Regions from separate parts of the Acetobacterium wieringae genome, predicted to be linked through region 1. Evidence: riboswitches for the same ligand, from Rfam matches in the RefSeq annotation. Region 1 holds a riboswitch; each other region holds the start of a gene.

The links. Region 1 has a riboswitch for cyclic di-GMP ahead of CHL1_RS10765 (nucleotide sugar dehydrogenase). Riboswitches for the same ligand answer to the same signal wherever they lie in the genome.
Region 2: another riboswitch for cyclic di-GMP. It lies ahead of CHL1_RS05065 (flagellar hook-length control protein FliK); the one in region 1 lies ahead of CHL1_RS10765 (nucleotide sugar dehydrogenase).
Region 3: another riboswitch for cyclic di-GMP. It lies ahead of CHL1_RS16395 (S8 family peptidase); the one in region 1 lies ahead of CHL1_RS10765 (nucleotide sugar dehydrogenase).

The regions. Positions count from the first base shown of each region.
Region 1 covers NZ_CP097897.1:2,204,773-2,216,373, reverse strand. Annotated here, with positions in the region: gene CHL1_RS10785 (RelA/SpoT family protein) at 1-316, shown strand, start outside; gene dtd (D-aminoacyl-tRNA deacylase) at 326-778, shown strand; gene CHL1_RS10775 (MBL fold metallo-hydrolase) at 806-1,435, shown strand; gene hemZ (coproporphyrinogen dehydrogenase HemZ) at 1,445-2,908, shown strand; cyclic di-GMP riboswitch class I at 3,031-3,127, shown strand; gene CHL1_RS10765 (nucleotide sugar dehydrogenase) at 3,196-4,515, shown strand; gene CHL1_RS10760 (polysaccharide deacetylase family protein) at 4,532-7,204, shown strand; gene CHL1_RS10755 (hypothetical protein) at 7,308-7,958, shown strand; gene CHL1_RS10750 (glycosyltransferase family 2 protein) at 8,033-9,136, shown strand; gene CHL1_RS10745 (polysaccharide deacetylase family protein) at 9,168-11,033, shown strand; gene CHL1_RS10740 (glycosyl hydrolase family 18 protein) at 11,049-11,601, shown strand, end outside.
Region 2 covers NZ_CP097897.1:1,032,549-1,042,661, reverse strand. Annotated here, with positions in the region: gene CHL1_RS05115 (response regulator) at 1-230, opposite strand, end outside; gene CHL1_RS05110 (FliM/FliN family flagellar motor switch protein) at 282-452, opposite strand; gene CHL1_RS05105 (chemotaxis protein CheC) at 467-1,363, opposite strand; gene CHL1_RS05100 (flagellar motor switch protein FliM) at 1,360-2,373, opposite strand; gene CHL1_RS05095 (OmpA/MotB family protein) at 2,404-3,144, opposite strand; gene CHL1_RS05090 (motility protein A) at 3,165-4,016, opposite strand; gene CHL1_RS05085 (flagellar FlbD family protein) at 4,047-4,241, opposite strand; gene CHL1_RS05080 (flagellar hook-basal body complex protein) at 4,427-5,929, opposite strand; gene CHL1_RS05075 (TIGR02530 family flagellar biosynthesis protein) at 6,002-6,412, opposite strand; gene CHL1_RS05070 (flagellar hook assembly protein FlgD) at 6,445-6,873, opposite strand; gene CHL1_RS05065 (flagellar hook-length control protein FliK) at 6,887-8,329, opposite strand; cyclic di-GMP riboswitch class I at 8,718-8,802, opposite strand; gene CHL1_RS05060 (Na/Pi cotransporter family protein) at 8,931-10,113, opposite strand, start outside.
Region 3 covers NZ_CP097897.1:3,327,638-3,339,238, forward strand. Annotated here, with positions in the region: gene CHL1_RS16380 (sodium-dependent transporter) at 1-69, opposite strand, end outside; gene CHL1_RS16385 (hypothetical protein) at 598-5,580, shown strand; gene CHL1_RS16390 (YdcF family protein) at 6,021-6,641, shown strand; cyclic di-GMP riboswitch class I at 6,715-6,797, shown strand; cyclic di-GMP riboswitch class I at 6,872-6,954, shown strand; cyclic di-GMP riboswitch class I at 7,027-7,109, shown strand; cyclic di-GMP riboswitch class I at 7,172-7,254, shown strand; gene CHL1_RS16395 (S8 family peptidase) at 7,464-8,510, shown strand; gene CHL1_RS16400 (VanZ family protein) at 8,648-9,199, opposite strand; gene CHL1_RS16405 (IS3 family transposase) at 9,276-10,229, opposite strand; gene CHL1_RS16410 (transposase) at 10,187-10,471, opposite strand; gene wecB (non-hydrolyzing UDP-N-acetylglucosamine 2-epimerase) at 10,769-11,601, opposite strand, start outside.

The DNA of each region.
Region 1 (11,601 bases):
TCGGGCGGATTGTTCCAATGTTCTTAATCTCACGGATCCCAACCGGATTGTCGAAGTAGAGTGGAATAAATACGGTACCGGATCATTTACAGCAGAAATACACATAAAAGCCAAAGAATCACCGGGTACGATTATTCAAATTTCGAAAACATTTCTGGATATGGGCATTCCGGTGACAGCTCTGAATGCGAAAAATGAGAAAAATGAATATGACTTTTTTTCGGCCACGCTCGAGGTAAAAAGCCGTCGGGAATTAAATTTGCTGATTAAGAATTTGAACAAGATAAAAGAAATTACACAGATTTACCGAGTATAAGGAGTAGTTATGCGGGCAGTAATACAGCGGGTGACCGCATCAGAAGTACGGATCAACAATGAAACAGTGGGAAAAATTGGCCATGGACTCAATGTACTTCTGGGCATTAAAGATGATGATGCCGAGGCAGATATGGACTATATCATAAATAAGTTGGTTAACCTGAGAATATTTGAAGATGAAGATGGCAAAATGAATCGCTCCATTCTCGATGAAGAAGGTGAATTGTTAGTAGTCTCACAGTTTACTCTCTACGGTGATTGTCGTAAGGGCAGACGGCCAGGCTTTACCCGAAGTGGGCCAGTAGATGTTGCAGAAAAAAAATATGCCATTTTTGTTGATAAATTAAAACTTCAACCAATTAAAAAAATTGAGACGGGTGTTTTTCAGGCTGAAATGGAAGTATTGATTGTCAACGATGGCCCGGTTACCCTGTTATTAGATAGTGAAAAAGTTTTTTAAATTGATTAAATAGATAAGGAAAGCAATATGGAAGTAATCAAAAAATCTCTGGGACAAATGGGCACAAATTGTTACGTGGTTTGGGATGAGAACACACTGGAAGCGGCGGTGGTTGATCCCGGATTTGAGGATCAACAAATTGGTGACATCATTAATGACAATAAACTCAAAGTAAAATACATTCTGCTGACACATGGTCATTTCGATCATCTTGGTGGCGTTAATCAGATTAAGCAATTAACTGGAGCTAAGGTTCTGATTCACGAAAATGATGCGGATTGTCTTGTGGATCCGAAACGAAACCTCTCAGCATTGGCTGGAATCGACATGGTACTGGCGCCAGCTGATGGATATTTAAACGAAAATGAAACAATCACAATAGGAGAGATTGTTATCCGCACAATACATACACCTGGTCACTCAAAGGGAGGGGTCTGTTTCTTGGCAGACGGTCAGCTCATAGCTGGAGATACTCTTTTTAACACTTCAATCGGCCGAACGGACTTTGCAGACGGCGACTTAAGTGAGTTACTCAATGCGATTGAGATGAAACTGTTTATCCTTGATGATGCAACCATTGTACTACCGGGACATGGTGGGAATACGACCATTGGGTACGAAAAAATGCACAATCCTTTTTTAAAGGGGCGTTTCTAGGAGGGGCCAATGAGAGTGCTTCGCTTTGATCTGGAACGGCCAGAATTAGAATATTATTTTCATGAATTATATCAGGCCTTCGATCCGGGTGTAAAAAATGTCTTGACAGGAAAAGCAGATGGTGTATTAGTTGAGAAAACCGAAGGAACACAAGTTGTGCTAACTTTGACATGGGAAGGTGGTAAAGCACTAACTCGAACCTATCAATTCAATAACAGCGTCGAACCCCTTGAAAATAGCCTTTATAAGGGGTTTCTTTATGATTTTCTATCTGAGTACTTTGAAAAAAGGCTGCAATGGGGAACATTAACCGGTATTAAACCAGTAAAAATGGTACAGAAATATTACAAACAGGGTAGGACGACAACCCAAATAAGAAATAGATTCAGGGATTATTATCGTGTCAGCAATGACCGCACCGATCTTTTGCTTCAGATTTCAAAAACACAAGCCAGCCTCATTCCCAGTGAACAGGTTAGTGAGGCGAATCGCCTTATTAGTATATACGTAGGAATTCCTCTCTGTCCCTCTAAATGTGACTATTGCTCCTTTGTGTCCACGATTGTCGATAAAAAGGGTGAAAATTTGCAGCGATATCTGGATCATTTACTTATTGAAATTAAAAAAACAGGGGAAGTTCTAAAGGCTTCCAATTTGCAAATTGACACCTTGTATATCGGTGGCGGCACACCAACCGTGTTAAGTGCCGATCAATTGGAACAGCTGATGTCAGTACTTGAGGGTAGCTTTAATTTATCGCAGTTGAGGGAATATACTCTGGAAGCAGGGCGAGCCGAAACGATTAATCAGGAAAAGCTGGAAGTAGCAAAAAATTATAAGGTAGATCGCATTTGTCTGAATCCGCAGTCTATGAATCCGCAAACGTTACTCAGTGTTGGACGGCCATGGGAAGCGGGACTTCTCGAACAACAGGTGGCATTAATTAAGTCAATCGGGTTTAAAACCTTGAACATGGATCTAATTGCCGGACTGGGAAATGAAACACCAGCAGATTTTTTACGATCCCTGGAAGCCGTTCTTGCCCTGGATCCTCAAAACATCACAATCCATAATTTGTCGATTAAAAAAGGCTCTCGATTAAAAGATCAAAACGGGATTGTTGTTAACGAGGGCTATGGTGAAGATTTTTATCAATCGGTAAAAAAACGCTTGGCTGCAGAAGGTTTCGATCCCTATTATCTGTATCGACTAAAATATACTCGGGGCAACAGTGAAAATGTCGGGTATGCCAAGCGGGGGCATGAAGGAATTTATAACATTTTAATGATGGCTGAGTGCCAGTCAACTCTAGGTATTGGGGCTGGAGCAACGGGAAACCTCTATGATCCAGTGACCGATAATATCTCCAAGGTTTTTACGGTAAAAGATGTGAAAACTTATAATGAACGGTTTGAGGAGATTGTGGAGAAGAAACTCTCAGGATACAAAAATTATATGTGTCTATTTTACTAGATTGAAATCTTCCGATGATTATGACTTTAGAAAGATAAAATTCAACGTAAAATGCAACAATAATGTTGACAAAACCGATACAACTGTGTTAAAGTTTGAATGTATTTGAGACATCTAAATATAGACACTAAAGGCAAATTTGACGAAAGTTAGAGACGCAAAGCACAGAGTCTAAGGTAAGCATATTTTTGTGTATACTATGATCGTCTAGCTACCAGAGTTTTGGTAGCTTTTTTTTGTACCATTTATTATTCCAAAAATGTTCTAATTTCAAAGTGAGGTTTAAAATGAGCTTATATGAAGATCTGTGTAGTAAAAAAGAAAAAGTGCTTGTTATCGGACTTGGTTATGTTGGAATACCACTAGCAATCGAATTCGCACAAAAGACAGCGACAATCGGTTTTGACATTGATAAGAATAAAATTGAATTATACAAACGGGGGATTGATTCAACAGATGAAGTTGGTAATGAAGCGATAAGTAAAACAAGCCTCATATTTACCGATGATGAAAAATCCATTGAAGAGGCAAGTTTTATCATAATTACCGTCCCTACGCCCATCTATCTTGACAAAAGACCAGATTTGAATCCCGTCATTGAAGCAAGTAAAATGGTAGGCAGACACATTAAAAAGGGATCTATAGTTGTATACGAATCAACGGTTTATCCAGGCGTGACTGAAGATATTTGCATTCCGATTTTATGCCAGGAATCGGGACTGACAATTGGAAAGGATTTTTTTGTTGGCTATTCGCCAGAACGGATTAATCCTGGAGATAAAGCCCACCGCGTCAAAAATATTCCTAAAATTGTTTCTGGAATCGATGCGTATACGTGTCAAGAAATAGCGAAAGTATACAAGTTGGTCATTGAAGCAGATATTTTTGAGGCAGATTCGATTAAGGTTGCAGAAGCAGCGAAGATAGCAGAAAATGCGCAAAGAGACATTAACATCGCTTTTATGAACGAGTTGGCAATGATATTTGATCATATGAACATTAATACAAAGGAAGTCATAAATGCAATGAATACAAAGTGGAATGCATTGAATTTTCACCCAGGCCTCGTTGGCGGTCATTGCATCGGAGTAGATCCGTACTATTTTATATATGAAGCTGAGAAATTGGGATATAGCTCGCAAATTATATCTGCAGGTCGTAAGATAAATGATGATATGAGTAAATTTCTGGTCGATACAATTATTAAACAATTAATCAGGGCGGATATAAACATCAAGACAGCAAATGTTTATATTATGGGGATTACTTTTAAAGAAAATTGTAAAGATTTAAGAAATTCAAAAGTAATGGACATCGTCAATCAATTAAACGATTATAACATTAAACCACAAATCTGTGATCCGGTTGCAGATGCGGCAGAAGTGTACAAAACTTTCAATCAGCAAATGGTTGAAATTGAAAAAGTTCACGAAGCTGATTGTATTATTTTTGCAGTCGCCCATGATCAGTTTAAAAAGCTCTCGTTAGTTGATGTCGGGAAAATGTATCAACATGTTAAAATGAAGCCGAAAGTAATTATTGATATAAAAAGTTTGTTTAATAAAAATGAGGCTGAATACCTTGGTTTTCAGTACTGGAATCTCTAAAATAGGAGTATCGGGTTTGAAAAAATTAAGAATTGCGGGTAATGGCATCAAAATTGTAGGATTAGCGCTTTTATTGATTATTTTGTTTACAACGATTTTTTATTTACTGTTTAGAAACTCAAATAATTTGATTGAAGAAATGATTGTTAACAAAATTCAGTATAATGCTTCGAAAGAAATTGATGAAGCATTGATCAAATTGAATACTGAAAAGAAGAAAGCCACCATTATTTCGGGGGTAGAAACAAATGAAAATATCATCGCATTGACATTTGACGGACTCACTGATCGCGAGACAATGAAAGAGATTTTCAAATTAATGAATGACAGTAGTTCAAAGGCAACTTTCTTTGTACCAGGTATTGAAGCGGCAGAAGACAGTGACACTGTAAAATTGATTACTGAAAATCATCAAAAATTTGGCAACTATACTTTATCTGCTTCTAAAGAAATTCTTAACGATAGTCAGGAAGAGCAAATTAAAGATTTGTGCAGGACAAATGTTATTTTAAAAACCATTTTGGGAATACAACCGACGCTACTAAAATGTAATACAATTAACTATAATGATGCTATTTTAGAGTCCGCATATGCCAGTAATCTTAATCAGGTGGTAGCTGCAAATGAATATCTTAATTATCAGAGTTTTACGTCATATGAAATGACAAATAATTATATAAAGAACCTTAAAAAAGGTAGCATCGTGACCATAAAATTGGACGGTGTATTGGATGAAAATGAATACTCCGAAGCAAGTCAACCGCAACCTCCAGCTATCGATAAAGCGCCAACCGATACTGGTATTCAATCTGAATCATTAACTGAAGAACAAAAATTGCTTCAGGTCATCGGGTGGGTTTTAAAAGCTTTAAACGAGAATAAGGTAAAAACAATCTACGTTGAAGAACTCGGATTGGTTTCGACGGCTACTGGACAACCCCAGAATCAATTTGCGACGACTCAGGCATCAGCTTTTATCGGAACAGCAATTGTAAAAAGTTCGAGCACCCTCATTTCGGACAATGGCAGTAAAATAAAAACAGATCCCATTGATTATCCTGATTTTCAAACAATGATTAAAGCAAATGATGGTAAAAAGGCCGACGTGGTCGATCACTTGTATACTTCAGAAAGAGGGGTTGTTTTTACTTTTAGAGGATTGAGTAATGATCTGGTGCTAGAAAAAGTGCTGGATCAGTTAGATATGATAGGCGATGTTAAAGCAACCTTCTTCGTTACTGCTGATGAAATTGAGAAATATCCGGAACGAGTCAGAAAAATAATTGAAAGAGGGCACGATGTCGGTAATGGCGGAGTTACTCAGGATTCACGTTTACAGAGTCTGACGACGGAAGAAATATGTAAAGAAATTTATAAATGTGACGTACTATTAAAGAAAATAGGTATCGAGACGAATAACTATATGCCGGGCTATGGCTACTCTGAAGGTAATATCAGAGAAGCTGTTTCCGCGATCAATGAAGGTGATAAAGAATTTAACTTGATTACTTATTCTGTATCGATGGTGAGAAACTCATTTGCGGGAATGAACTCACAGGAAATCCTTGAGTCATGCCTGCCTGTTCATGTCTATAAATCACTAAAACGTGGTGATATTGCCTATTTTCGTATGGATTCAACTGTTTTTGGTGAAAATGATGATATGATTGCTGAGCTGGTTGATCAGCTTGCAGCAAAATATGTCTTTAATGGGTACGTTGCGGTTTGTATCGAAAGTACTGAAGATGAGTCAATTTATGAAACAATTCAGATTCCGCTGGACTTTAAGATTTTGCCATTAATGCAGATGATCAATACATATGAAAATGCAGACTCCGGACAACTTGGTTTGTATGCGATTCAGGAACCGAGTGACGAAGTTGAAACAGACAAGGTCAGTCAAGAAGTTGCAACAAAAATGATTTATTCTGATTACATTGGAAACCCAAGTGTGTCTGGTTCAAATCTCAAGGGATTCACCGATACAACTGGTATTGATATCAGTGGCAAAGTTGATACCGATGGAAAAAATGTTGTATTCCTGACATTTGATGACTGGGGAGGCGATCCAGTGGTGATGTCCATTCTGGATGTCCTGGAAAAACATCAGGTTGAGGCTTCGTTCTTTATTATTGCCAAAAATGTTGATGTTGATCAGGAACAATTACCAGAGGATGAACAAATAAGTCCCAATCCCAATCTGCTTCGCGAAATGGCGCTTCGTGGACATGATATTGGCAGCCACAATTATTTCCACATGGAGATCGATATTGATGATGATAGCAACGAAAAGGAAGCGCTTCAGACGGAGTTAGTTAAAAGTAATCAGGCTTTATCCAGAATAGTTGGTGATGTTACTAAGGATGATTTATTCTTTAGACCGCCTACCCTAGCCGTTTCCAAAGCGGGGTTACAAACAGTATTTGAATGTGGCTTTCAAAAGAGTATTAGCGGCGATTTCTCGGTTCACGACTATGATTGTACTAGTCCTGAAGAAGTATATAATACGCTGGTATATGGGAATGGAACCTATAATATCGAAGCTGGAAGCATTGCGGTGCTTCATATAAATGATCAGAGTGGTTTTACGGCAGAAGGACTTGACTTGTTTTTGACGGAAAATGAACAGAAGCCTGAAAATGAACGGTACACATTTGCTAAATTGAGTGATTACCTGAGTAATAAATAGGTGTATGTTTTACGGAAGTGCGTTAGAAAATAATCAGAAATGAGATTGTTTAAATGATTTTTCAAAAAAAGACCAGAAGAAAAAACGTAACTATGTTGATATCTTGACCCATGAAAATGGCGATAGACGATTACTATCAAATGTACCTGATGTTGAAGCAGTTCGAAACAACGTTGATCGTCGAGGAGAAAAAATATTTGGCGACGGCAAGGATATTCAATTGCTTTATGAAGGGAAAAAAGGTGGTACTCGTTACCAGGTGGATTTTAAAGCGGTGTTGATTTGCGTTAAAAATAACCTCAAAAAAACTATTCACTGTCAGGTAAAAGACATTTCAACAACAGGCTTGTCGGTGTTACTTTCAACAGAAGAGAGTAAACTCATAAAGGAGGCTGAGTATTATTTTTTAAAGTTTGAGATTTTGCCTGGGTCAATGCCCGAAGGCTACGAAATGAAAGTAAATATCAAGGCGAAAGCTGTCAGAAAGCGTGTGCTTGACCAAGAGGACGCTGTTCTATGCGGGATGGAATTTGAAATTACCCTTGCCGAATATGCCAGTAAAAAGAAAGATCGTTATTCATTAGTCGTTGCAAGTGCATTGTTGTTGACCGTGACTCTTATTATTGTATTGATGCGTGCGGAGAGTGTGATCTATTTTAAATTTAATAAATCACTGTATCTTTATAGCATCATCGCAGCCGTTTTTTTGCTAAGTCGATATTTTTTGGGATATTATACAAGCAAGTCCCTATAAATCCTGATTTTACACCCGGAGTCACCATAATTGTGCCTTGTTTCAATGAAGAGAAGTGGATTCAGAGATGTATATTGAGTTGTATTAATCAAGATTATCCAGCTGATAAACTTGAAGTAATTATTGTTGATGATTGCTCAAATGATCGATCAGTCGAAAAAATACATGAAATTGTTGAACTTTTATATCAGGAAGCAAATCGTTACAAAACGAAAGAACGTTTACAGTATGTTGTGCAAAAAGAGAATAAGGGTAAAAGAGATGCGTTGGCCTTAGGCGCTGAACTAGCTCAACATGAATTGCTGGTGTTTGTTGATTCAGATAGCTTTCTTGAGCCGTTTGCAATACGGAATATCGTACAGCCCTTTCAAGATCCCAAGATGGGTGGTGTCGCAGGGAGAACTGATGTTGCCAATACTTTTACCAATGAGCTGACAAAAATGCAGGCAGTACGATATTATATTTCTTTCAGAATTATGAAAGCAGCAGAAGCGTATTTTGATGCGGTTACATGTTTGTCGGGTCCTTTATCCTGTTATCGAAAAAAGATCGTCCTAGATAATAAAGATGAATGGCTTAATCAGACTTTCTTTGGGCAGAAAGCGACTTTTGGAGATGACCGAAGCATGACAAATTTTGTATTACAGCATCATCGGACTGGTTATCAGGACAGTGCTGTTTGTTCTACGATTGTTCCGAATCAGTATAATGTTTTTCTCAAACAACAGATGCGTTGGAAACGGTCGTGGTTACGAGAGTCACTGATTGCGGGATCTTTTATCTGGAAAAAAGAGCCGTTTATGTCGGTATTCTTTTATATGGGTCTGATAGTACCCATTGCGGCACCTATCGTTGTTATTTATAACCTGATATATATACCCATCGTCTTACGGGTATTTCCGACAACATTTTTTGTGGGGCTATTGATGATGGCTATGCTTATGAGTCTGATGCAGTTGTTTATGCGAAAAAGTACGACGTGGATATTTGGCCTGTTATTCTGCCTGTATTATGAAGTTGTGTTACTTTGGCAGATGCCAATTGCCTGGGTTACATTCTGGAAATCGACTTGGGGAACACGAATGACTCCTCAAGATATTGAAGAACAGCGAAAAAAAGACGAACATAGAGAAAAACGGGAAGCAAAAAAATTTACAGAAGAATTTTCTGATAATTAGTTAAACTTAAAGAAGATTGGTCAGGATCAAAATGAAAAATGATAAATTTTTGCAAAATAAGGATCGTAAAAAAATTCTGCGAAGTATTGTACAGATAATCGTACTAATCTCTGTGTTATTATTGATTGTTAACGCGACTTTTAATTTAAAAAAATACAATCAAAATCTGGCCAAACAAACAAATGTTGATAATGGCTTTATTGCCATTTCATATTTTGGAGTCGATCAGACCGGTGACGATACCTTAATTGGAACGGAACGACTAAATGAACAGCTTAGATCTCTTTATGAATCGGGTTATGTTACTATTACGCAACAGGACATTATCGATTATTACGCTGGTGTTAAAGATTTGCCGGATAAATCGCTGTTTCTAATTTTTGAAGATGGTCGGCGGGACACGGCAATATTTGCACAGGAAATCATGGAGCGCTATAATTTTAAGGCAACAATGCTCACATATGCGGACAAATTTGATAAAAACGATCCTAAATTTCTATCACCGGAAGATTTAATCCAGTTAGAAAAGAGCACCTTTTGGGAACTGGGAACAAACGGTTATCGACTCGAATATATCAATGTTTTTGATCGCTATAAGAATTTTCTTGGGCACATTGATACACTGAAATTTGCAGGAGTTGCGAGCTATCTTGGCAGAGACTATAACCATTATTTGATGGACTATATTCGTGATGAATACGGAATCCCGACTGAATCATACGACGAGATGACCGCGCGAATTAATGAAGATTACGATTTAATGAAAGCTATTTATTCAGAAGAAATAAATAAGCTACCAAAACTTTATATCCTGATGCACTCAAATACTGGTCAGTTTGCAACCAATAATAAGGTCAGTGAAATCAATGAACAGCGGATTAAAGATTTATTCGAAATTAATTTCAATCGAGAGGGTAATGCGGAAAATAATCATGATTCAACCGTCTATGACCTGTCTCGACTCCAACCGCAATCTTACTGGTCAGCCAATCATCTTTTGATGAAAATTCAGGCCGATACCAACCAGAACGTCAAATTTGTTTCAGGTAATACTAAGCAGAAATCTAAATGGGAGACAATAACGGGGGAGAGTGAATTCAAAGGTGAGCAGATTATTCTCACTTCTTTACCAGAAGGAACCGGCTTAGTTCAGTTAAAGGATCATGTATCTTTGAAAAACTTTGATCTTTCAATGAGCTTGAAAGGGAATAAATACGGTGTTCAAAAGGCTTTGCTAAGGTCAGCTGCAGACATGAGTAACAATTTATCTGTAGAAGTTGCGAATAATCAAGTGATCGTAAAAGAAAAAGAAAATGGAGTTGAGGTCGTATTATCCGTTACAGATCTCAACTCAGTCGATGGATTCGAAGTCAATTCAATTGATCAGGATAAAAAGAATGCCGAAATTGCAGAACTTAAAACCAATATTCAATATGCTAAGAGTATTGAGGAAGCCTCGATGCTGACAAATAGCTTAAACCAAAAGCTTCAGGAAGATGCTAAATCGATTGATGACGGTTCGCAGCTTTATGCACCTACGATTGACATCCGTGAAAGTGGGAATCGCTTTCTAGAGATTTCTTTATATGAAGACAGCCTGTCTATCAGGATTGACAACAAACTGATCGTTGATCGATTAACGGTAAAGAATACTGCTGAAGGAGCAGTATTCCTGGAGTCGGCATGGGGAGGATATGGTTACAGCCAGAGAAATTTGACAGATGATGTTTATGACGGTGTGTTTGAAAAAATTGTTATCACCGAAAACAATTCGGTTTTTAGCGAAGAAAGTGGAACCGTCATCTATGATAATTGCCTACATGGCAGAGAACTATTTTTTTTCAGAATCAAAGAGATTTGGAAAAACACATTAAACTGGTTCATCAAAACACTTTAAATACAGGAGCTACTAGTGAATAGTCGATTTTATATCTTAATAGGAACAATTATTTTAATGCCGATACTCATTTTAGCGTGTAATAAGGCGGAAATTAATCCGATTAAAGCACAGAAAGAGTTAACGACAGAAAATGAAAATAATCAGAATAATAACACTTTATTGGCATGGACTGTGTATTGGGACACTGAAGGTGGACGGGAAGAACTGTTAAACACCGAAAAGCTAAATGAAGTATCTTTTTTTGCAGCGTACTTTAATGAAGAAAATCAAATCATCATGCCATCGAAAATTGAAGAGTTGCACAAGCAGATGCTTTCAGATGTGAATTATGGTGAGCGTACCGAATATCTTACAATTGTCAATGATAAAGTATTATCAAATGGCAGTTCTTCATTAAAGGATCAGGAATTACTGGAAGCTCTATTTCAAAACGAGATGATCAGGAAAAAACATATCGATGAGTTGATCAGTTTGGCAAAATCTAATGGATACGAAGGCTTAGAAATTGACTATGAACGGATTAGATCAAATGATGAGTTGTGGAACTTGTTTTTGATCTTTACTG
Region 2 (10,113 bases), 1.2 Mb from region 1:
ACCTTGGATTGGGGCTCAAATCCTTTAATTGCCTGAAGCGCCTGAATACCGTCCATCACTGGCATTGTAATATCCAGAAGCACTAAATCCGGTCGATTTTCTTTGTATTCTGCCAGGGCAATTTCGCCATTTTCAGCTTCGATAAAATCGGTATAACCACCCTTTTTTAAACTATCCTTGATCATCATCCGCATAAAAGCCGCATCATCTACAATTAAAATTTTACTCATTTTCTTCTCCTTTAATTCATGCTTTGAATTTATTATCTATACTAATTTCTGCTATTTTTTTTGTTCAGAATTATCTCTGACTTTAATAATTTCGGTAATTTTTACGCTATAGTTATCATCGACAACGACCACATCACCCCGGGCAATTAATCGTCCGTTGGCAATGACATCCACCTGATCGCCTGCCTGGCGATCCAGCTCAACAATATTCCCCAGTGTCAACTCGGCGATATCTTTTATTTTTTTCTGGTTCGGCCCAATTCGACCGTAATCTGAATTGGCACAGACATCAGTAAGTCCAGATTGTCACCAGGGATATTCATTGGTTGCTCTTCACCAAGTTTTCGATATTCATAGGGATTGACCTGCACCGGTTGTTGGGGTGGGGCATAAGCCGCTGGTGGCGGATCATTTCGAACCACCCGAGCCGGTTCTGCTGGCGGAGCCTGGGGTGGTTGCTGGTAGGCCACTTCCGGTTGTACCGGCGGGGGCGGGGGCGGGGCAACTTCTTCCTCATCGTCCATGCCACTGGCACCCATCGACATGGTTACAATTTCCCGGGCCAGAGCAGGTTCCATGGCACTGATAAATTCACTTTCAACCAGGCCTTCAATGCTCAGATTAAACTTTATACTAACCAGATTATCGCCCTTCAAGGAAAACAAATCACGAATACTGGCTTTACTGGTAGTATCCAGTAGGGTTGGCGGTGAAATATTGACGACTTTTCCCAGAAATGAAGCTAATGCGCCTGCTGCCGCTCCCATCATCTGGTTCATGATTTCACCAATGGCACTTTTGCTGATTTCATCAAACTCAATATCATCACTGGTGTCCATATCAAACAACTGTGACAAGATTTTTTTCATGTCCGACTCTTGTAACAACAGGACATTAGCCCCTTCGATTCCCTCAACATAGTTAATCAAAACCCCGATTACTGGTTCAAGGTAAGCGAACTCAAACTCTTCGACTCCGATTGTTTCAATTCTTGGCGTCGTAATATTAACCTTGGTATTTAAAATGGTTGACATTGCGGTGGCGGCTGTGCCCATACTGATGTTCATAACCTCGCCGATAACATCAACTTCCATTCCGGATAGCTTATCTGGATTTTCTACTGCTTCTGTCATATGAATAGTTCACTTCCCCTCTCGTTAAGCTCTTTTATCTGAATCGCTCTTTTCTTCTTGTAATCACCCATTTCTCCCCTAAACCAGACTTCATCGTTGACAACAATATCAACCATCGAATTTGCCGGTTTATTCAGCTTGATGATATCCCCAACTTCCAGCTCATAAATATCCTGGGAGAGTACCTCCGTATCACCTAGGACACCTTTTATTTCCAACTCCGTCTTTCTGATTTCATTGATAATATTTAAGCGTCTCTTTTCCTCTGCCTGTTGATCGCCTCTTTTGATATTCTTCTTGGTTTGAGACATTTTCTTTTTAAAGAGCATATCCAGGGTTGTCGCCGGAATACAGATGTTAATCTTTCCCTGGGTTTCATTTACTTTAATACTCATAACAATAATGACGACATTTTCATCGGCCCCAATCCCCTGAAGAATTCGGGAATTGGTTTCAATTTTCATTAACCGGGGAGAGATTTCCAGATAATCAAACCAGACGTTTTTCATCAGGTTGATCATTCCTCTGAAAAAATACTCCATAACCCCAATTTCAATTTCAGTAAACTCCCGATCTTCCTTGAGGGGCTTGCCTGAACCGCCCAATAACCGGTCAAAACTGCAAAAACCAACGTCTTTGGAAAGATCCATGATGACCAGATCTTCTTCATCTTCGCTGTCTTTAATATCAAAATCAATCAGCCCCATTAAGACCGAATCGGGGAGGGCATTATTAAACTCGTAGTACTGCTGTTCTTCCACCTCGATTATTTCTACCAAACTGTATGTCTGCAGAATTCCTGTTATATGAGAAGACACCAGCCGGGCATAATTTTCATAAATACTGAATAAATGCTTAAGTTGCTCTCTGGTAAAAAGCTTTGGTCTTCTAAAATCGTAATCTTTAACCTTCTTACCGGCCACCGGACTTGGCGCTTCCGGCTCATCTTTACCACTGATCAGGCTGCTTAAAAGGCTATCAATTTGACTTTGCGAAAGAATTTCTGCCATTTCGTTTCTCCTAAGTGTTTGTCTCTAATTCTATTGTGCAACTGTATCTGTTCCTGTCGCAATGTCACTGAAGAAATCTTCAGTTTCGGAAATAATGATTTCAACCCGGCGATTTTTGGCACGGTTTTCTTCAGTATCATTGGGTGCGATGGGCCGATACTGGCCAAATCCCACTGACAATAATTTTGCCGGATCAGTAATATAGCCATTCTGCAAGAATCTTAGCACCTCATTGGCCCGGCTGCTGGATAAGTCCCGATCATCAACTGGTGAATCAGCCTGGGCCGTGTGTCCATCAATTCGGATTGATTTTATCGTCGGCTCCACAGCTTTAAAGGCCTGGCCAATGTCTGATAAGACCTGTTGTCCGCCGGGTTTAATCCGGGAACTGTCGGGTTCAAAAAAGATTGATGACATAAACTTGATCGAAACCGCTTTTTCATATTTTTCAATACTGACTGCCTCATCCAAGCCATTTTCCTTGGTATACTGACTCAGGTATTGGTAAAGATCTTCCAAATCAACAATCTCTTCCACCGATATATCCTCGTTTGGCGATGTTGAACCGTCTGACTCGGTCGCTGTTCCGGTCGTTTCATATACTGCTGCTGGATTAAATATCTCAACCAGTTGCTTATACTTTGCTGCATCCAGCGTTGACATCGAAAAAAGTAGGATAAAGAAGATTAAAATCAGGGTGATCATGTCTGCATAGGTATTCAGCCAGGCATCTTTATTGATTCCTTTTTTGTTTTTATTTCGCTTACCCATAGTATATTATACCCCTATTTTTAACTTTCAACAGCTTTTCCTTTTTTACCTTTGGATTTTCCACCTTTTGAAGGAGATTCACCATTTGCCTTTCTGATTTCATCTTCCGTTAAAAAGTTCATTAATTTATCTCGGATGTACTTGGGATTCTCGCCTTCTTTTATGGCAACTACCCCCTCGATAATCAGTTCTTTTATTAGCAGATCCCGCTCCTGGGCAATTTCCAATTTACTGGAAACTGGCATAAAGACACAGTTTGCCAGTACCGATCCATAAAAGGTCGTAATCAATGCGACCGACATATCGGCACCCAGGGTGCTGGCGCCACCTTCAAAGCTCATGTTTTTTAACATGTTTACCAAACCAATCAGGGTTCCGATCATCCCGAAGGCTGGTCCCAACGCAGCGCCCATATCATATATTTTTCGTTCGAGATCATTTCGTTCCGAAATATAATCGATTTTCTGATCAAACCAGGATCTCAATTTATCCGGTTCAATGGCATCGACAATTCGCAAAACGCTTTCCTTTAGAAACTCATCCTGAATATCGGCAGCCTTTGCTTCCAGAGCCAACAATCCCTTACGCCTCGCCTCTTTGGAAAGTTCTGTCAGAATATCCACATACTCCAGAGGGTCTTGTTTACTTTTAAAAAATATCATCTTTAAATGTTTGGGGATATGTTTAAACGATTTGATCGGAAAGGAGGCGATCAGCACGAAAAATGTTCCCCCGATGGTAATAAACATACTTTGAGGATCAATGAAATTCATTAATGCCCCGATGTTAAAACCATTTGCGGAACTGAATGTCATCCCAAAAAACATCGTAAAGATGACTAGGACATAAGCAATGATTGTTGAAATTTCCATAAATTTATACTTCCTGTCAGAATTTAGTGGTTAACGGCTGAAAATGTTACGTTTATATGCGATAATCTTTGATAGCACCTGGGCAGAACTTTCGTTTACCACATAGTGTTTGCCATTCGTCAAGCGAATGGTGGTATCTGGTTTTTCTTCAATAATTTCTATGATTTCACAATTGAGAAGAAATTTTTCATTTTTTTGTTTATTCAATCTGGTTAATTCTATCATATTTCCACCTTAATATGTAATTTTTTATTCTCATAGTATAACCTAAACAGAAGTAATTTTCAACTTTTATACTAATTAACAGCCAGATACCAAAGGGGTGATCACCCCTTTGGTATCTGGCCAGGATAAAAAGCTCAACCCGAAGGATTTTCTCCTTCGAGTGAGCTCATCTTAATTATTATTTGCTATCGTTTCAGGTTAATCAATTCTTCCAGAATAGAATCCGAAACAGTGATAATCCGGGAATTTGCCTGAAAACCACGTTGGGCAACAATCATGTCGGTAAATTCCTGAGATAAGTCAACATTTGACATTTCCAGGTTGGCAGATTCGGTGCCACCGGTGCCATTGGTTCCAGCTTTGGTCGCAACCGGCGTTCCAGAGTTGGCGGATTCCATAAAGTAGCCATTCCCATCTTGCAGTAAACCATCGTTGTTAGCGAATTTTCCAAGTGCCAGGTAGCCCAAGGTTACGGGTTTATCACTTCCGGCTTCGATTTTTCCGACTAACGTATTTTCTATCGGATTTGTATCCAAATTTTGGACAATCGTGTCAAATGCTGTTGGATCTACATTTAAAGTAACTGTGCCACCCGTTGTACTTGTAAGTACGACACTGCTATCTGTTGTCGGATCAAATTCAATGTCCGTACCTTGGGGTGTTCTTAGGTATTCTGTTACACCTCCCTGGTTTTTAACCGTTGCTACTACTGAAGTAAAACCATCTAAAGCGATTGTTCCAATATCCACACCGCTTTCTAAATCTGCAGCAGCCGATACTAGTTTTGTTGTATCAATTTTAAGTCCAGGCAGATTTGCAAACGTTAAAATCCCACTTGAAGATAACGTTCCTGTCAAGTCTCCTGTTATTGGAGTTGTTTCGTCTTTAAGTGTAAGGTTTGCTGGATCCAGTGTGTACACATTACCAGTTTTCGTCAATGTCAATGTTCCAACAACATCTGCGGTTGGCTCAATTGAAAGAGCTGCTATTTCAGTACTGGCAGCATCGATATTCACCATCTCTCCAACTGCCAGTTGAACATTACCTGTATAATTGGAGTCCGTCGGAAGCGTCATTCCATTTAACCACGTATTTCCTGTCGCTTTCGTAAATTCTGGATCCCCAGCTTTGATCCCGGTAATCTCGCCCGATTTACCAATGGTGATACCGGTATATTTAGCCAGTTCTGCTGGTGGAACGTTAATTGCCTGAAGGTCATCAATTGCCAAAGTTCCATTGGCATCAAGAACAGGATTGTTATCCACATCCAGTGGTATCCCCATAACCTTGCTACCAGCACCATCGGTTAGATTTCCCAAGGCATCAAATTTTAAATTACCAACCCGGGTATAGCGGTTTGCTCCGGCCTCCGGTTGTACAACCAGGTAGCCTTCACCGGCAATATAGACATCCAGGGCTCGACCGGTGCTGGCTCCAGAGGAAATAGTATTGAGCATATCAATGCTGGCAACCTTGGCACCATAACCCAACTGGCTGGCATTGGTCCCGCCAGTCGTGTTGGTTGCCTCAGTAGCGGTTGATAAATTCTGATAAAGCACATCACTGAAGACCACTCGACTGGCTTTAAAGCCGTAAGTATTAACATTGGCAATATTGTTACCAATTACATTTAATTTGGTCTGGTGGGCTGCCATCCCGGAAATTCCTGAGTATAAAGATCTGATCATTTTTGATTCCTTTCTGTGCCGTTCGAAGCTTATCTGTCGGTCAAAGCTTCCAGTCTCCTCATCGAGGTCCAACTATATAAACACGGCACCATCAATATCATTGAATAGTTTATTTTTCATTTCGTTTTTGTCCATTACGGTAATAACTCGTTTATCTGCCGCATTGACGATAAATGCTGAATTATCCATCATAATTAAGGCATTGCCAATCCCTTTTTCCTGAGCTTTGTCACAGGCATCTCCCAACTTTTCCAAATCACTGTCAGACACTTCAATATTACGCTGTTCTTTTCTGATACTGGCGTGTTTGGTAAATGTGACACTGTTTTTTATTTGTTGATCGAGAAGCTCACGAAAGCTATTTTCGCTTTTTTCCGGATTCGTGACTTTTGAGGCCTGATTTGTGGGATTGGTTATTTTTTCGGTTTGTCGAATGATGGCATCATTTAACCGATAAAAATTTCCATTGATTCTGTCCGCCATTGGATCACCTCTTCTTAAACACTAAATGTCAATTATTCTGATTTCGCCTGGGCCACTTCCATAATACTGCTCATCGGGTAAGACACACCATTCACAATCACCTGAGCGTCACCATTATATAAATTGACACCTTCTACTGTCCCGGCAACAACATGAAGCGAACCATCTGAAGCGTTTTCTGCCAGCGTAATCTCTTTTCCAATCAAGCTCATGGAATAGACTGTCTTGGTCATTTCATTCAGTTCAGTCAAGGCCTGCACCATCGAAAACTGGGCCATCTGGGTTGTATATTGCGAAGTGTCTGCGGTATTATTCATATCCTGATTCTGCAACTGGGCCACCATCAACTTGAGAAAATCATCCATATCCATCGATGTGCCGGTTTTCTTTGTCGAAGTAGCTGTTGTTGCTGATGTCGTTGCTGCAGTACTTAAATAATTATTAATACTATCAATCGCCATTATATTTTCCTCCTTAAATCAAGTAATTCACACGGTGGTTGGTATAGTTCTGGAGATTCTGGGGAATTAATACCGGTTCGTCTTCATCACCATTTGTTGTGATGCTGTTTAATACCCCGCTGTTTTTAATAAACCGTTCTCTTAACAGAGCCTGATTTTGATTTTGATTGGGATCAGAACCATTGTTCATCATAAATGCTGCGTTCTGACTATCGCCACTTTGTTCTACCGGGGTATTTAAGTGCACCGTTTCCACTTGAACATTCTGAAGCGCCAAACCTCTAACCAATTGATTAATTTGTTTTCCCAACAGTTTTTGGGTTTCCTGGCTGACAGCCATAATATCAATGATCAGTTTTCCCTGATCGTAACTCAATTTGACATCAATATCGCCTAAATTATCTGGTGACAGGGTCATTTGAAATACCATGGGCTTGTTGGGTTCGAAATTCTGAAGAATTTTCTGCTGAACCTGCTGAGCGACCTCTGTTTTGGTCGTTACTTGAACTTCTGCGCTTTTGTTTGAATTAACCCCGGCCATATTAATTTCCTGAACACCATTTTCACCCAAACTCTGTTTTTCTGTTTGATTGATCTGGTTGGTTTGAACATCGATTTTAAATTGATCGGCCTCAGATTCTTCCGTTAAAACAGGTTTGTTTGCTCCATCAACCGCAATTTCAGATTTGTTTTCCAACGGTTGATTACCCTGTAGTTGTTGGCTTTCATCAACGGTCTGTAAATCAGAACCATCGACTTTGATTGACTGGCTAACCAATTCCTGATCCGGGTTGCGTCTATTGGTTGTAACATCAACTAAATCCAACTCAGACCCAACGGTTTTTTGCAACTCCGGTTCGCCTTTAATTTCGAAAACCGTTCCATCATTCAAACGTTCACTGTTTTGCACCACTACCGGTGTGACTTCTTCCCTGATTTCTTCAAACGGTAACATACCTTCTAACGCAGGTGACAGTAATGGCTGACTACTCTCCGTTGTCACGGTGAGCATTTGCCCCTGTTCACCCATAGCTTCCGGCTCTTCAACTCCTTGAATACCTAATTTCAGGTTAAGCCTTGTCAGCGCTGTTTCGATACCTCCCTGAAAACTCTGGATAGCCATTAACTGTGTTGAATCCAGTGTTGATAAAGAACTTGTTCCCCGTTCTTCATCGCTTTTTTGCTCCGCAATCTTTGGTTCTTCAACTTGATCATCAACAGTCGTGACTTCACCATCTTTTACCAATGTTTGATCGCTTTGCCGTCGATTGTTTTCCGCAATCGATTTGGCTTCCCGCTGATTCTTTCGAACCTTCTCCGCATGATGATCCGCATGGTTGATCGTCTGTTTTGACTGATCCAGCAAATCCTTAAATTGGGCGCTTTTTTCATGTCCGCTTGTCTGACTGGTGGATGGATTTTCTGATTGTCCACTCATCCCTCTCAATCCTGCCATTGTCGACCTTCCTGTCGCTTGAAACTCTAAATTCATTGCCTACCTCCCTTCGTAAATTTGATTATTACCGATACACAATCATACCGCTAACATGATCGAACAATTCAAATTGTTCGTTTATTATAACAGCCGAAACGGCTGTGATAATCATATGTATACTATATAAGCCAAAATAACCGCAGTAAACATCTAAATCACAAATTAAATTGGATCTTAAGAAAACTCCTATTTTAAATAACAATTATTCCCGCTAAAAGAATCTTTCCTGAAAAACAAACCGGCCATTATTATATAACAGTCAAGGAAAACCCTGCAACTCATTTTATGGTTAATTTCTGACAAAAAAAGCAGCGACAATACCGCTGCTCATTATGGTTATAACCATCTTAATTGCAACTGGCTGTCATGTACCATTGTATTTAGACCCTGTAGTTTTGCGTCCTTACTTTTCAATAAGTATGCCAATATTAGGTTGTTATAATATTACGATATAATCCTCTCATTGTCAATGAAAATATTACTTTTCTTAAGGTAAATTTCTTGTAAATACCTCTATTTAGCTGTATTTATCTATGTTACGACCCTATCTGGTTGGTTGTATTTATTGCTGACTATCTTCCATTTCATTGTCATAATCATCTTTGGCAATCAACCCCTGATGCAGTTTTAAGCCCAAAATACCCTGGGCAATGTTCGAGGCATGATCACCAACCCGTTCAATATTGGTCAACAGATCCAGAAAAATGACTCCGGCATAAGGATTGCAGATTCCCTCGTTAAGGCGACGGATGTGGTCATCCTTTAAGCTTTCTGTCATTTCATCAATTTCTTCTTCTTCATCAAGAATTTTATAGCATAAGCTTGACTCTTCTGTTTCCATTAATTCTACCATATCCCTGAGGGTGTTGGAAGTCAAACTGATTAAATTTAACACTTCCTGATTGGCAATATCACTAAAGATGATTTTGTTAGTCGCCCGCATTTCAGCCAGCTCCCCGATATTCATGGCATGATCGCCAATTCGCTCCAGATCATGGCTCCCTTTCATGACAAAGGCCAGGCGGTCATTTTCTTCTTCTGACATATTTTCGTTTGAAAGCTTAACCGAGTATTCCACGATGCCCTGTTGAAATTCATCAATGCGTTCTTCCCGCTTGATTATTTCTTCAACCAGCTTTTCATTCCCATCCATGATGGATTCACAGGCAATTTTAAAATTCTTAAAACTCATTTCGGCCAGGCGATTTGTTTCTTTGACAACCTGACCTAAAGCAACGGAAGGATTATTGAGCAATCGATCATCCAATTGCAATCCTTTTTCTTCTTCTTTCTCCGGATAGATCCGATCCAGAAAGGTGACAAAATAACCAATCAGGGGAAATAACACAATGGTGTTGGCTACATTAAAAAAGGTATGCGCCATGGCAATTTGTCTTGCCACATTAGGAACCACCTCACCACTGCTACTGATAAATACGCCGGAAATACCGACAATGAATTCATAAATGGGATTAGTCGCCATGATGCTGTCCATTCCGACCAACAGGATCATCACCCAGATAGCTCCAAATACATTAACAAACAGGTGGATAAAGGCCGCTTTTTTTGCAGCTGTGGAGGTACCAATGCAGGAAATCAGAGCGGTCACACAGGTTCCAATATTGGTACCTATTAAAATGGGAATACAGATTTGGATCGCACCGGTTCCGCCAATACTGGCAAATACCCCTGACAAAGCCAGTGCCTGGAGCAAACCAATGGAGGCACTACTGCTTTGTATGATA
Region 3 (11,601 bases), 1.1 Mb from region 1:
CCCCACTGCCGAGCCGGCAGCTGCCAGCACAAAACCTATTTTACTTGAAAACTCACTTCGTTTATCCACACAATTCCTCCAACCGTTTCGATCGCAAATTTATTTTTGCTTCTTTACGCTTTTTTGTCCGCTATTCCCGAACAAATTCGCACCTTTACTATTTTAACCGTTTTGACATTTTTTGCCACTACTTTTTGTAAACATCTCAAAAAAACTCTTTTTGAACATCCTAAGCAATGGTAAATCTCCACCATCAATACGATCGTAGCTTGCCGATCATCCCATTAAAAATTTATCGCTCGGTATCCTTTACATAAGTAAAGATGTTCAATATTCAATCTCTATTGAGTTCAATTTTTCAAAAAGCAAAAATAATGTGGCACACAAAACGCCACACGTTGTTTTGAATTAAATACTATGTTAACATGCTTTCAATCACTTACTTCAGGAAAAAAGACATAAAATCAAAATAAATTACAATGAAGGAGGTTAATTAAGTAAGCCTATCAAAAATTATGTGTATCAGACAGAATTGGCACTCAAGTTTGTTATCCACTCCAATAATCTGAAATGTGAAAGGACAATTGTGAAAAAACGATGGAAAAGAAATTAAAGCGTAAAATTACTTCAGGAATGTTAATATTGGTAATGATTCTATTAATTTTTTTCTCCACTGGTGTGTTCGCTGCCAACGAGGAGGCAGACAATACCACCACGGAGGAAATTGGGGTAGCCTATCGGGGCCATGTCCAAAACCAGGGAAATACGCCTAAACCTGAGGGCACCATGGTATCCGGGCCAGAAGCCTTGGGAACCAGAGGTCAGAGTCTCCGGGTCGAAGGTTTCTGGATTGAGCTCACCGGCAATGTGCCAGAGGGGGCCAATATTGTTTACGAGGTTCATGTCCAGAATGAAGGTTGGATGACCCCGGTCAAGAACGGTACTTTTGCCGGTACCACCGGCAAAAGCCAGCGAGTCGAATCCATCAAAATTCATCTTGAGAATTTACCCGGTTATGATGTCTATTACCGTGGTCATGTCCAAAATGTGGGAAATATTCCCATGGCTGACAGCGAATGGGGTTGGCAGAAAAATGGCGAAGAACTTGGCACCACCGGCTCAAGTCTCCGCCTGGAAGAACTCCAGGTAAAACTCGTCAAGCAGCCCAGCACGACCACAACCTATGAAAAGGCTGGTACCTTCGGACCAGAAATGGGAGTCGATATCATTGAGAACGATGTCACCATTAACACTCCCGATGTCGTCTTACAAAACCTGCATATTAAAGGGAACCTGACCATCGGCGAAGGTGTTGGCGAAGGTGATGTGACCTTGAACAACATTATCGTCGATGGAGAAACCTATATCCGGGGTGGTGGCAAGAACAGCATCCATATTAATGGTGGTGAATACAATAAAATCACCATACAGCAAACATCCAGTGGGCAGGTGCGCATTGTCGCTACCGATGCAACCGGTCTGGAGGTTGTTGTGTCGGAAGATGCCACCGGTGAAGACATCATCCTGGAAGGTGCCTTTGAGAATGTCCAGATCGATGCTCCAGATGTGAAGATTTCCACTCAGGGTGATACATCCATAAAAGAAATGGTGGTCGCTGAAAAAGCGAAAGGCTCCGAGATTACCTTAGACGAAAAAACCACGGTAGCCAATCTTGATCTAAACGCCAGCGTTGAGATGAAAGGCGAAGGAACCATTGAAAAGGCCAATGTCAATTCAGATAATGTTACCTTCGAACAAAAACCTAAAGAAGAAGTGATTGCCCCGGAAGTAAAGATCCCGCCAGTGGTGACCCCACCGGAACCGCCAAAACCAACACCAACGCCCTCCGGACCTTCGGCTGAGGATCTGCTGGTAGCCGAATATAACAATGCGAAAAGCATCAATGCCATTGTGATGCTACTCTATGATAATCGTTTGGGCCTTGATCTTAAAGGATATACCAACCTTGACTTCCAGGAACAATGTGTTGTCGGGCAGACCCTTCTTGACAAGAATGGTTTTGTAAATAAAGCGGCCCTTCAGGCGGCAGTAACCGGGGGAATCAAGCTTGCCCAAGATGATGCTCAGGCCAACGCTTATATGAAAGCGGTATTTTCCTATACACCTGAATTGAGTGTCCAAGACCAAACCTGGACCATTTCGTATCCCGAACAGTTAACCAATACTCAACAAAGCCTTTTGAGCGGCTTATATGCAGATTTGATCATTATTCTTGATAAGCCTTTGACCGACGGTGAAGCCCTTGATTTAGCGGTAAACGGCACGACCAAACAATTAACAAACAAAAATCTTGTCGGCCAGGAAATCCAGCTGTCGAAACTGCTGGGGCGTAACCTGGGTGCTGAGGATCTGGTTCAAAATCAGAAGTCGACAGTTACCGTTACCGTCAAAGACGTCAGCACAAAAATCGAACGGTCCATTTCCATTTGCCCAATCACCACCAAAAATGGCGAGGAGTATTTTAAGAATTTTACCAACGCCTGCGCAATTCAGCTATCACCTTTCTGGTTAAAGGCTTATGCCGATTCGGTCGTAATTGATTGCCAGGATTCTGAATTCCTCTTTAACTATTCTGGTAATTTAACCGAAATCCAAAAACAAGCCCTGTCTGATTATTATGCTGATACGATTATTCAACTTAATCGTCCGTTAGGCACAAACGAATCCATCAAAGTATCCGCTCTGGGAAAAGAAGCGACTTTAACCAGCAATACCATTATGGATAATGAATGGAAAACCGAAATCCGCTTATCTAAATTACTTGGCATCCGTTTCGACTCAACCAATCTGGCTATTAATCAAAAGGGTACCCAGCAGGTTAGTTTAACCGATCTCAACTTAACTCAAAGCAATGGCATATCCGTTAATGCCGTTCTGGCCAAAACCACTGGTAGTCCCCTCTACACTGGCAGAGGCTACGGTTGTTCGCTTTATCCAAACTGGATGGACGAATACATGAGCTCGGTTTCGACGTCCACTGAAAACTCAAAAATAGTTGTCAGTTATGACGGAAATTTATCGTCTTCAACAAAGACCAGCTTAAAGGATTATAAAGCCGATGTTATGCTCAGTCTTAGCCGTGACCTTGAAGAAGGCGAAACCGTTACGGTTTCAGCTTTGAATAAGACCGTGACCCTGACGAATGAAAATTATAACCACCTACTATCCGAACTAACCGGCGTCACCCAGGAAGCTGCAAACAAATCTGGTGATGATCCCATTGAGTTTACGGCTGTTGGTTTAAAGCACAATCTCAACATTTATGCCAACCCGGTTCTCGTTAACAGCAATGAAACAGTCTATCTCAATAACGGGACCACTTTGCCGCTTTATCAGCCAAGCTTTAAAGCCTACAGTGACAGCATCGCTTTAATCTCCACCGACAATAAATTTTTAGTGACTTACAAAGGCGGCCTTTCTGCCGATGACCTGAAAACACTGGATGGCTATTATGCTGATGCGATGATTTATCTGGACAGAGCCCTCGGGGAAAATGAAACAGTAACCATCACGGCTTTTTCCCGAGAAATTGTCATCTCCAAAGCATCCCCGGCAGAAGACAGCTATAAACAATCCTATCGATTGTCAAAACTTCTGGAACTTGAATTGGGTGATGCCAATCTGGCGGCAAAGCAGACGGGCTCATTTGAGGTTGCCATCATCGAAAATACCCTTGAAAAACAGCTCACTGTATCAGCCGACGCCATTCTCGTAAAGAATAATACGGTTGAATCTTTAAATAACAGTATCGGCATGACAATTACCCCACCCAGTTTTACATCCTATGAAAACTCCGTAATGATCAATTCAGACAATACTGAAAGCTTTACCATTAGCCATCAAGGGGGCTTGTCTCCGGATGATGCCAAAAATCTGGCTGGTCTTTACGGCGATACGGTGATTATGTTCCAACGAACCATGCAATTTGGTGAGTCAATCAAGATTAGTGCTTACGGCAAAGAAGCTGTCATCACCAGTACGACACTTAGAAAATGGTCTGATTCCCGTATTGGTTTAACTGAATTATTGGGTATTGCCCCTGATCAGGCGCCGCTGGCCACATCACAAGGAAATGACATCAAAATCAGTTTTTCTGAAGCAAACCTAAAATCACCAATGAGTGTTTCGGCCTTTAATGGCCTGATTAAAGCCGATGGTACCTGGTTGTACCGTGCCAGTAGTGGGATTGGTTTTAATATTTGTCCACCATTTATGGAGGCCTACACCAACAATATCAACCTGGAAAGTGATGCAAATAAAATCTCGGTCACTTACCTGGATAAATTGACTCAAAACGATAAACTGGCACTCGACGGCTATTATTCCGACGCGATGATTAACCTGAGTCGACCACTGGTTGACGATGAAGCCGTAACCATCAATGCTTTTGGAAGCCCTGTAACCGTAGACCGATCAAAAATTACCGATAACAACGGCACCCAAATCAGATTGTCTGACTTGCTGGGTCTCACCCTTGGTGCAAATCAATTGGCGGCTAATCAAACCGGCGGATTTGAAATTAGCGTAACCAACAATAGCCTGAAATCGAATTTAACGATTACCGCTGAGGCTATTCTTACAAAGAATGATGACCTTCATTATATGAAAAAATATGCCACCCTTGAACTTCAATCTGAGATTTTTGAAACCGCCGTTGCTGCTTATAGCAAGTCATTGTCGGTAACCACTGTGGACAATCAATTTAAAGTTACTTATGAGGGAAATCTAAGCGAAGTTGATAAGGCTGGTCTCAATGGTTTTTATGCGAATGCCTTTATTTATCTGAACCGTTCATTGGTTGCCGGGGAAGAGGTCACTGTTAACGCTTTTGGTCAAAACTTGACCGTCAACAGCAGCATGATCAAAGAATCCGAAGGTAATCGAATCAGACTGTCTCAACTGCTGGGCCTAACTCTCGGTGAGGATCAGTTAGCAGCTAATCAAAAAGGAGGATTTGACATCACGGTTACCGACAAAAGCCTGAAATCAGAACTTATCGTAACCGCAGAAAGCATCCTGGTGAAAGGCGATGAGATTCGGGGTCTCCAGGAAAAAATGGTTTCAATGCTTATCAACTCACAGGCTTTTGAAAATGCTGTTGCCTCATATACGGAATCCATCAAAGTGGAGGCCGCCGATACCACTTTCAAAGTCTCTTATGCCGGAAATTTAAGTGAAGCCGACAAAAACGGCTTGAACGGTTATTACGCCAACGCCTGGATTTGTTTATCACGACCTTTACAAACGGGTGAAGAAATCCTTGTACATGCCTTTGATCGAGACATTCCGGTAAACTGCAGCACCTTTATCGATGAAACCGGGCAATACATTAATTTGTCGAACCTGCTTGGCATCAATCTGGATGACGCCCAATTGGCGGCAAATCAGCAAGGAACCTTTGAAATCAAAGTGACTGATCAAAGCCTGAAATCGGAGGTATCGATTAGCGCTTTTGCCTGCCTGACAAAAGGTGATGCCCGGCGCATGCTTGCCGGCTCACAAACTGCGGCAGCCATCACTTTAGGTGCCAGCCAATCACCTGCAATTATTGAACCATAACTAAGCAACCTATAATAACAGCAAAAGAGTCGGTTATTCTAACAGAATCTCGACTCTTTTTTTTATAGGCATTCTCTCCGTTGGCAGAGTTGATCATAAACCGTCTTCCCCTGCTAATGCTTCATCTAACACAAACCGTTTCGATCGCAAATTTCTTTTTGCATCTTTTACGCTTTTTTGTCCGCCATCCCGAACAAATTCGCGCCTTTACTATTTTAGCCGTTTTGATATTTTTTGCCACTACTTTTTGTCGCCACTGCAAAAAAACCTTGGTATAACACTTTTTGATCCACAAACCCAGCGAATCGGCCGATTTTAATTGCTCTGACTAACTGGTTGTATTATACTAATCTTATAATCGTTTTAGTCAGTCTTTTTGCCACATCAAAGCACTTCATATAGAAAACAGTTGTTTTTTTAGCGATTGAAAGGATGAACCGATGACAAACTTCAGAAAAATTTTTAAGTTTATTTTAAAGGGACTTTATTTTGCTCAGCTGCTTATTTTTTTTGCTGCTGTTGTACTGGGTATTTACCTTTTTGTCGACACTGACCATGTTGTTGAAGCGTTTGCCAAATATCTGGTGGTTGAAAAAAACATTCAGCCCGCCGATGTGATCATCGTCACCAGCGGTGAAGAAGATACCCTGCGAATCGCCGAGGGTATCCGGCTTTTTCAAGAAGGCTATAGCAACTTTATCATCTTTTCCGGATATTCTAAAGATAACCCGATGATTCAAAAGGCCATGACTGCCGCTGGCCTCCCTGATACGTGCTACACCATTGATGATAAAGCAACATCAACCATCGAAAACGCCACCTGCCAGCAGGCCTATGTTAACGAACACCAGGTTCAGTCAATGCTGGTTGTTTTTTCGCCACCCCAATCAAGAAGAGGGCTGTTGGCCTTTCGCCACACCTTTAACGATCTACCCGTCTATGTCAGCTACTCCGACCGCTCCAGCTACCAACCGGATGCGCTTTTTAGCAGTAAGGAAACCCGGGAAATGTTCACTGCACAGGCACCCAAGTTTGTGTATTATTTCTTCCGATACGTGTAAAGTTCTTATCTCAGATAAAAAAATAAAAAATCACTTGACAAATCGAGGTTGATGCATTAATATTACTTTAATAGAATATTTTTGGCAAACTTATCGAAAGATAGGGACGCAAAGCTTTAGGGGCCTAACCGTATGGAAAGCCAGCCAGTTGCAAAATGCATTTAAAAGATGATCTTATAGCAACGTGCCTGTGCGTTGCTTTTTTTATTCTGAATTATTCTTTTCTAAGATTTAATATTTGGCAAACTTGTCGAAAGATAAGGACGCAAAGCTTTAGGGGCCTAACCGTATGGAAAGCCAGCCAGTTGCGATCAATCATAAGATGATCTTATAAGCAACGTGTCTGCGCGTTGCTTTTTTTATTTCAAACTGTTCTTTCTTAAGATTCAATATTGGGCAAACTCATCGAAAGATGAGGACGCAAAGCTTTAGGGGCCTAACCGTATGGAAAGCCAGCCAGCTGCATTAAGACCGTACAAAAAATGTGCGACGTGCTGATGCGTTGCACATTTTTTTATTGAAACTAAAAATTTAATATTTGGCAAACTCACCGAAAAGTGAGGACGCAAAACTTTAGGGCCTAAGTAGTTTTATATGGCAGCCAGTTGCAAACCAGTCTTTATTTTGAGGACATTCTGAGCAACGTGGCAAACGTTGCTTTTTTTTATTTAAAGCAAACGGTTAAAAAAGACAAAATGAATGTGACTGCTTTTCGTGATTTAGTCACCAAACATACGTGATTTGGTTACAGATAATTAGAACGATTCTAAATAAAATAGTATCAAGAAACGTTGATCTATTGATCTGAAAGGGGAAAATAAAATGAAAGCAATTAAGAAATTAACAAGTATACTAATTAGCGCCACATTTATTCTGAGCAATCTTTCAACCGGTTTAGTTTATGCCGCAAATAACGATAAATATCCGAACGACCCTTACCTGGGTACTTCCTGGCAGTATGCTAAGGCCGGAATTGATAAAACCTGGAACGCCGTTGATACCGAGAACGAAATTGTCGTAGCTGTTCTGGACACCGGATTGGATGTCAATCTGGCTGATTTAGAAGGTCGGATCACAAACGGCTATGATTTTATAAACGACACTTCCAATATGACTGATACCCAAGGACATGGCACGATGGTGAGCAGCACCATCGCCGCAGTGGCTGATAACGGAATCGGAATTGCCGGAGCAGCCGGACTGGCCAATGTCAAAATTGCCCCTTATCGTATTGGTGATAAAAGCCTTAATAACAATGCAATCACAGCAGCCATTATGGATGCTGCAAACCGGGAAGACATTCGCATTATCAATTTAAGCGTTGGTTCCTACGAATATAACCAGAGTCATGCCGATGCAATTGCCTACGCCATCAGCAAGGGCAAGATCATCATTGCCGCAGCCGGAAATCATGGTGCCGAACAGGAAGGCGACGATCCTTACTATTATCCAGCATCTTATCCCGGGGTTATCTCAGTCGGTTCGATTGGTTTAAACGGAAAAGTTGCCTCTTTTTCGCAGTATAATGACGAGGTCGATTTATATGCACCCGGCGAAAGCCTGGTTGTGCTGCAACCTAACAACAGCTCCGGCTGGCAGGATGGAACATCTTTTTCAGCAGGGATTGTATCCGGTATTAGTGCCACTTTACTGGCTCAGGATCCTTCCTTGACACCAGCTGAAGTTGAAGCTCTCCTACGAGATACCGCACAAAGTTTAAGTGAAACCGACCAAGTATACGGTTCTGGTTTGGTACAGGGAGATAAAGCACTGGAAGCATTGAAGAGTCAAACCCCTTCGGAACAGGCTCAAGAACCGACTAATCTAGCAATGAGCCTAGGAAGTTTTTTAACAATGAGTTTTAGATAGAGCTATCATTCTTTGAAAAATTGGTTTGTGTAGATTATTAGGGAGCGTTTCAAGTTTTGTGTATTTGCGAAAAACTGATGCATCATAGAAAATTTATTTAAGAGACAATGGCTTTGAAACACTCCCCTACCTTTTTATCAAAGCATCGCAACGACCATCACCAAGACCACTCCGAACATTGGCAAAAAGTATTGGTGTACTTCCCCAAAATGCTTACCTTTGAGAAAGAGATAAATCCCATATCCTAGAAGCATTCCGATCATATTGTGAAAAATATCATCCCACTCTAGCAATCCTGTTTTAGTAAAAAACTGGAGAAATTCGACGGTTAGTGATACAATTAAACCAAATTGAAGCACCGTATTTCTTTTTTTCGTCTCATCCTCGTGCAAAATGTTTTCATACGCCCAAGGCACGAGTATTCCAACAGGTATGAACATCAGACAATTCAACAGCACTTCAAAAACGATTCTCAATTCATGAGTCAATACGATATGTTGATATGACCAAAATGGCATCACGTTAATGTCATAGCCATTTTTTCCGGTTCTCCCCAAAAACGCGTATACAAAAATCAGATACAAATAGAACCAAAAAGCTGTCCTAGACCACTTTTCCCGGGTTGTCCACTTTTCTCTATTGATGATTAGCAAAGAAATTAGGATCAGCATCACCAGAAATGTGATCACAAACGTCTTCCGGTTGGATAATTGGTCCTATGTCAAGATTTAGTACAAATTAAAATGAGAATTTGACACCCACATTTTAACCTGCTATTTGTAAATTTTCATTTTGTGTTTTAGTAAAAAGTTTTTCAAAATTATTCGGCGACATATAATTACAATGACTGTGGATTCGAGTTGTATTATAAAAGGTTTCCAGATACTCAAAGATCAGCCGGTAAGCATGGTTATAATCAAGGATTTTAAAGCGATTGAGCCATTCACGTTTAATAATGGCATGAAAGGATTCAATGCAGGCATTATCCCAGGGATATGCCTTTTTAGAATAACTTCGCTGCATTTTTGCCGTTGCCTTCTGGTATTCTTTTGAAACGAACTGACTGCCGCGGTCACTGTGAATGATCAATGGCGCATCGAGATTTCGACGGCTTTTAGCTTTATTAACAGTGTCGATTACACAGGAAACTTCCATTGTTTTTGACAGCGTCCAGGCAATGATTTTTCGAGAATACAAATCCATGATACTGGTTAGATAAAAAAATCCGTCCATTGTCCAAATATAGGTAATATCGCTGCACCAGACAGCATTGGGGCGTTCGGGATTAAATTGTTCGTCAAGAATATTTCTGAGTTTTTTACTGAAGTCAGAATCTTTAGTCGTGATCGTATAAGGTTTGATCCATTGAGCTTTGATACCCATTTGTTTCATGTATTTGCCGACAGTCCGCTCAGCAATTATTTCACCGCTCTGTTTCAATTTTTCGGTGATTTTCGGAGCTCCATAATTTTGCTTTGAGTCGTTATAAATGGTCTCAATTTTGGTTTTAAGAACTTCCTGTCGTTTTTGGGTATTCGATGGTTTTCTGTTAATCCATGATCGATACCCGGTTCGTGATACACCCAGTTTTTGCAGCATTCCGGAGACGGAAACCCGGCGCTTCTCGTGATGAGCAGCTTCCGCCTTTTTAGCAATCTCAACATAAATCGCTTCGGTTATTTTCCCAGAATGCCGATGGCCTTTTTTAGGACATCCAATGCATCTTGGGTATCACGCAACTCGCGTTTTAAACGCGCGATTTCTTTACTTTCATCCGATGCATAATTACCTGAACCACGACATTCAATACTGCCGCTGTCCTGAAGTTCCTTGCTCCATTTTCCCAGCGTGCTGTAACCAACGCCGAGATTTTCAGCGCATCCACGCAGACCGAGTTCCTTGTGTTCTTCATAGTACCGGACTGCATCCAGTTTGAATTGTTTATCATGTTGTTTTGCCATAATGAGATCCTCCTTCAGTACGATTCTTTTATCGTACCATGTTTTTATTAATTTTGGATTTTCTCATTTCGATTTGTACTATTTTTATTCTAGCACCAAATGGCCCATTATTCATAAAGAAACTAACATAAATCCATAACTCATTCATCTGATTGTTTCCATCGAAATTTACCTACCATTCGTCCTTCCCCGCTTTAGAAAAATAAACGCATCCAAAGTCGCCTTTTAATCCAAAGAGACACCATGAATCCTAACACTTTATTAAAGCCAACCTATTTAAAGACGAACCACTCGAATCTATTTTTTTCTCCACACCATCTTATTCACAACTTCAGTATAACTTTGAATAATCTTTACGACCTTAGAAGAAACATTTTCTTCGAGATAATCTGGCACCGGTACTCCATAGTCTTTGTTTTGATTCATCTGTACAGCAGTATCCACCGCTTGTAGCAATGATTCCTCATCAATTCCTGCTAACACAAAACAAGCCTTCTCCAAAGCTTCTGGTCGTTCTGTTGATGTCCGAATACAGATCGCAGGGAAAGGATACCCCTGCGATGTAAAAAAACTACTTTCCTCCGGCAATGTACCAGAATCAGATACAACGGCAAACGCATTCATTTGCAAACAATTATAATCATGAAAACCAAGAGGTTCATGCTGAATTATGCGCTTATCAAGTTTGAAATTTGATAATTTCAAACGAATTCTGCTGCGCGGATGACAAGAATAAAGAATTGGCATATCGTACTTTTCTGCCATCTTATTAATTGCAGTAAAAAGTGAGATAAAATTTTGCTCAGTATCAATATTCTCTTCTCGATGCGCTGAAAGCAAAATATATTTTCCTTTTTCAAGACCCAACTTTTTATGTATATCACACTTCTCAATTTTCACCAAATTATTATGCAAGACTTCTGCCATAGGGCTGCCGATAACAAATGTACGCTCTTTTGGTAATCCACAATCTGCAAGATATCGCCGTGCATGCTCTGTATAAGCCATATTGACATCACTGATTATATCAACAATACGACGATTCGTCTCTTCTGGGAGACACTCATCTTTACATCTATTTCCAGCTTCCATATGAAAAATTGGAATATGAAGCCTCTTTGCACCGATGA